Regions from separate parts of the Bradyrhizobium sp. WYCCWR 12699 genome, predicted to be linked through region 1. Evidence: riboswitches for the same ligand, from Rfam matches in the RefSeq annotation. Region 1 holds a riboswitch; the other holds the start of a gene.
What was found. A riboswitch is a leader RNA that binds a small molecule or an ion and turns the genes downstream of it on or off. The one in region 1 is predicted to bind S-adenosylmethionine.

Region 1 (2,195 bases):
GCGCGTCCGGGATAGACCAGCCGTGCGATCTTCGGATGGCTCGCCAGCACCTCGGCGATGCGCGAGGCGGTATCGGTCTGCGCGCGCACGCGCACGCCCAGCGTCTCCAGACCCTTGAGCAGGACCCAGGCGTTGAACGGCGAGATCGACGGCCCGGTCTGGCGCATGAAATTGTGGATGTGTTCCGCGATGAAGGCTTCCGAGGACAGGATGATGCCGCCGAGGCAGCGGCCCTGGCCGTCGATATGCTTGGTCGCGGAATAGACCACCACGTCGGCGCCGAGCGCGAGCGGGCTCTGCCAAATCGGCGTTGCGAACACGTTGTCGACCACGAGCCGCGCGCCGCCCTTGTGCGCGATCTCGGCGATCCCGGGAATGTCGAGCACATCCAGCGTCGGATTGGTCGGGCTCTCCAGGAAGAACGTCTTGGTGTTCGGTCGCAATGCGCGCTGCCACTGGTCGAGGTCGAGCCCGTCGACCAGCGTGGTCTCGATGCCATAGCGCGGCAACAGGTCCTGCACGACGTAGAGGCACGAGCCGAACAGCGCCCGTGAGGCCACCACGTGATCGCCGGCCTTGAGCGGCGCAAGGATCGCGGTCGTCACCGCGGCCATGCCTGTCGCCGCCGAGCGGGCGGCTTCGGCGCCCTCGAGCTCGATCATGCGGCGCTCGAACATTGCGATGGTGGGATTGGAGTAGCGCGAATAGATGAAGCCCGGATCCTCGCCCTTGAACCGCGCCTCGCACTCCTCGGCGCTGTTGTAGACGTAGCCCTGGGTCAGGAACAGCGACTCCGACGTCTCGCCATATTGCGAGCGCAGGGTGCCGGAATGGACCAGGCGAGTTTCGGGGCGGTAAGCAGCAGGCGACTTCGACATAGGACCCTCCGACATGACCGTCTCGTCGAAGACGGTCACAAAAAAACCGGCCTGGATATCTCCACGGGCCGGGATCACAGAGGTCCCCGGCCTGTTTAGCGACTTATTTAACGTGGCTGCAAGCCGGCCGGCTCAAATCACCACGGGATAAGTGATGCTCATATTCCGCAATGCCCTTTCCGTCAAGGCGTCCATCGGATAGCCGTAAAAGACTTGTATTTCCGGCATGTCCGGATGCAATTGACCCCTGATGAGGACCCCCGGTTGACGTTCACGGTCGCGCCCGACGCCAATGGTATCCTGCCCGACCGCATGATCGCGGCGATGGCGGAGGCGGGGCTCATCCTGCCCGCCTATGATTTCGTCGAGAGCCAGATCCAGCCGGCGAGCCTCGATCTGCGCCTCGGCGACATCGCCTATCGCGTCCGCGCCAGCTTCCTGCCCGGTCCCGGCTCAACCGTCGCCGAGCGCATCGACGAATTGAAGCTGCACGAGTTCAGCCTCGCCGACGGTGCGGTGCTGGAGACCAACTGCGTCTACATCGTGCCGCTGCTGGAAAGCCTCGCGCTGCCGCCGGAGATCGTCGCGGCCGCGAACCCCAAGAGCTCGACCGGCCGGCTCGACGTCTTCACCCGCGTGATCGCCGACGGCACCCGCCGCTTCGACATGATCGGCGCCGGCTATCACGGTCCGCTCTATGCCGAGATCAGCCCGAAGACGTTTCCGGTGCTGGTCCGCGAGGGCTCGCGCCTCAGCCAGGTGCGCTTCCGCACCGGCGATGCCATCCTCAACGCCGACGAGCTCGACGGCCTGCACGCCACTGAGCGCCTCGTCGATGTCGACGATGCCGATCTGTCGGGCGGTGTCGCCGTCTCCGTCGACCTCTCCGGCGAGAAGGCGAGCGGCTTCGTCGGCTACCGCGCCAAGCGGCACACCGGCGTCGTCGACGTCGATCGCCGCTCCGGCTACGCGGTGGAAGATTTCTGGGAGCCGATCTCGGCCCGTCCCGACGGCAGCCTGATCCTCGATCCCGGCGAGTTCTACATCCTGGCGTCGAAGGAAGCCGTGCAGGTGCCGCCGGACTACGCCGCGGAGATGGTGCCGTTCGATCCGCTGGTCGGCGAATTCCGCGTGCATTATGCCGGATTCTTCGATCCCGGCTTCGGCTATGCCGGCGCCGGTGGGCTGGGCTCGCGCGCCGTGCTGGAGGTGCGCTCGCGCGAAGTGCCGTTCATCCTCGAGCACGGCCAGATCGTCGGCCGCCTCGTCTACGAGAAGATGCTGGCCCGCCCCGACGCGATGTACGGCCAGCGCATC
Region 2 (2,195 bases), on a different contig from region 1:
GATAATTGACGAGATCGGTGTCGGCATCGCCCTGCACCACCGCAAGGCCCTTGGCGACGCAGCGGTTGACGCCCTCGCGCGACAGCTCGATGCCGCGGCCGTCGATGCCGCGGGTCTCCAGGAGCTGAAGCAGGTCGCCCTCGCCGCAACCGACGTCGAGCACCTTCGAGCCCGGCTTCACCATTTCGGCCACCAGCCGATGATCGGCGCGAAAATCACCGGACCGTCCGGTCGCAACGCCGCCCAGCGGCAATACGTCCTGCGCAGACATGCTAGCTATCCTTCAGCCCGCGGGCCTTGCCTGCCGATTGCAGGAAGGCGCGGGAGATGTCGAAGAATTCGGGAACGTCGAGCAGGAAGGCGTCGTGACCGCGATCGGTCTCGATCTCGGCGAACGACACCCGCGCGCTCGACGCGTTCAGCGCATGCACCAGCGCGCGCGATTCCGAGGTCGGAAACAGCCAGTCGCTGGTGAAGGAGACGACGCAGAAGCGCGTCTTGATATCCGCGAACGCCTTTGCGAGCACGCCGCCATGGTCGGCGGCGATGTCGAAATAGTCCATCGCGCGGGTCAGATAGAGATAGGCATTGGCATCGAAGCGCTCGACGAAAGAAGAGCCCTGGTAGCGCAGGTAGGACTCGACCTGGAAGTCGGCGTCGAACGAGAAGGTCGGCAGCTCGCGGTCCTGCATGCGCCGGCCGAACTTGCGATGCAGCGCCGCGTCCGAGAGATAGGTGATGTGCGCCGCCATGCGCGCCACCGCGAGCCCGCGATGCGGATGGATGCCGTGATCGGCATAGCCGCCGCCGTGCCAATCGGGATCGGCCATCACGGCCTGGCGGCCGAGCTCGTGGAAGGCGATGTTCTGCGCCGAGTGCCGCGTCGCGCAGGCGATCGCCAGCGCGGAGAACACGCGGGCGGGATACGCCGCCGTCCATTGCAGCACCTGCATGCCGCCCATCGAGCCGCCGACCACCGCAAACAGCGTGTCGATGCCGAGCCGGTCGATCAGCATCGCCTGCGCGCGCACCATGTCCGGAATCGTGATGACGGGAAACTCGAGACCCCAGACCTTGCCGGTGGCGGGATTGATCGACGCCGGCCCGGTCGAGCCCATGCAGCCGCCGATCACGTTGGAGCAGATGATGAAGTAGTGCTTGGGATCGATCGGGCGGCCGGGGCCGACCAGCGTCTCCCACCAGCCGGGCTTGCCGGTGACGGGATGCACATTGGCGACATGCTGATCGCCGGTCAGCGCATGGCAGATCAGAATTGCGTTGGAGCGATCTGCGTTGAGCTCGCCATAGGTCTGATAGGCGATCTGGAACGGGGTGAGATCGACTCCGCAATCGAGCCGCAGCGGCTGCTCGGCGCCGAAATGCGCGACCTGCGAACTCGGATGATCCACCTCGTGCGACCGCTCGTCGGCGCTGATCGCAGGACTCGGTATCGACTTGACGCCACCCATCTGACCATCGACCTCGTTCTCGATCAAACCTTGATCGCCACTTGCATCAGGCCATGAAAAACCCGGCCTGAACGATAGGTTCGGCCGGGATCGGAAGCGTCCCCGGCCTGTTTAGCGAGTTTTTTAACGTGGCTGCAAGCCGGCCGGCTCAAATGACCACGGAACGGATAAAAACTACCGTCTTGGGCGGTTTTCGTCAAGTCGCGGCCCGGATCGGTGCAATTCGCCTCTGTCGCGCGGGACGAAAAGGACGTCATTTCTCTTTGCTTTCGCCGCTCCGACTGCCTAATCAGGGCATTCCCCCATCGGAACGATCGACAGCCAGACATGTCCCAACGTCCGCCCGCGCCACCATCGCTGCAGGAACTGCGCAAGGAGATCGACGCGATCGACGAGGGCATGCACCGCCTGCTGATGCAGCGCGGCGACATCATCGACCGCCTGATCCAGGTCAAGCAGACCCAGGAGGTCGGCTCGGCGTTCCGCCCGGCGCGCGAGGCATCCATGATGCGCGAGCTCGTGCAGCGCCATCGCGGCATCCTGCCGCTCGACACGGTCGAGAGCATCTGGCGCGTCATCATCTCGACCTTCACCTATGTGCAGGCGCCGTTCTCCGTGCATGCCGACATCTCGGCCAGCGAGGCGGCGATGCGCGATTCCGTGCGCTTTAATTTCGGCTTCACGGTGCCTTACGTCGCCCATTTCAGCGCGCAGGCCGCGGTCGAG

Region 2: linked by a shared signal. The riboswitch ahead of RPS27_RS17220 (homoserine O-acetyltransferase) and the one ahead of RPS27_RS12120 (O-succinylhomoserine sulfhydrylase) in region 1 are both predicted to bind S-adenosylmethionine.

The regions. Positions count from the first base shown of each region.
Region 1 is NZ_JAVTJN010000030.1:267,391-269,585, reverse strand. It holds gene RPS27_RS12120 (O-succinylhomoserine sulfhydrylase) at 1-878, opposite strand, end outside; SAM riboswitch at 953-1,032, opposite strand; gene RPS27_RS12115 (2'-deoxycytidine 5'-triphosphate deaminase) at 1,113-2,195, shown strand, end outside.
Region 2 is NZ_JAVTJN010000032.1:506,362-508,556, forward strand. It holds gene metW (methionine biosynthesis protein MetW) at 1-271, opposite strand, end outside; gene RPS27_RS17220 (homoserine O-acetyltransferase) at 273-1,469, opposite strand; SAM riboswitch at 1,560-1,639, opposite strand; gene RPS27_RS17225 (chorismate mutase) at 1,797-2,195, shown strand, end outside.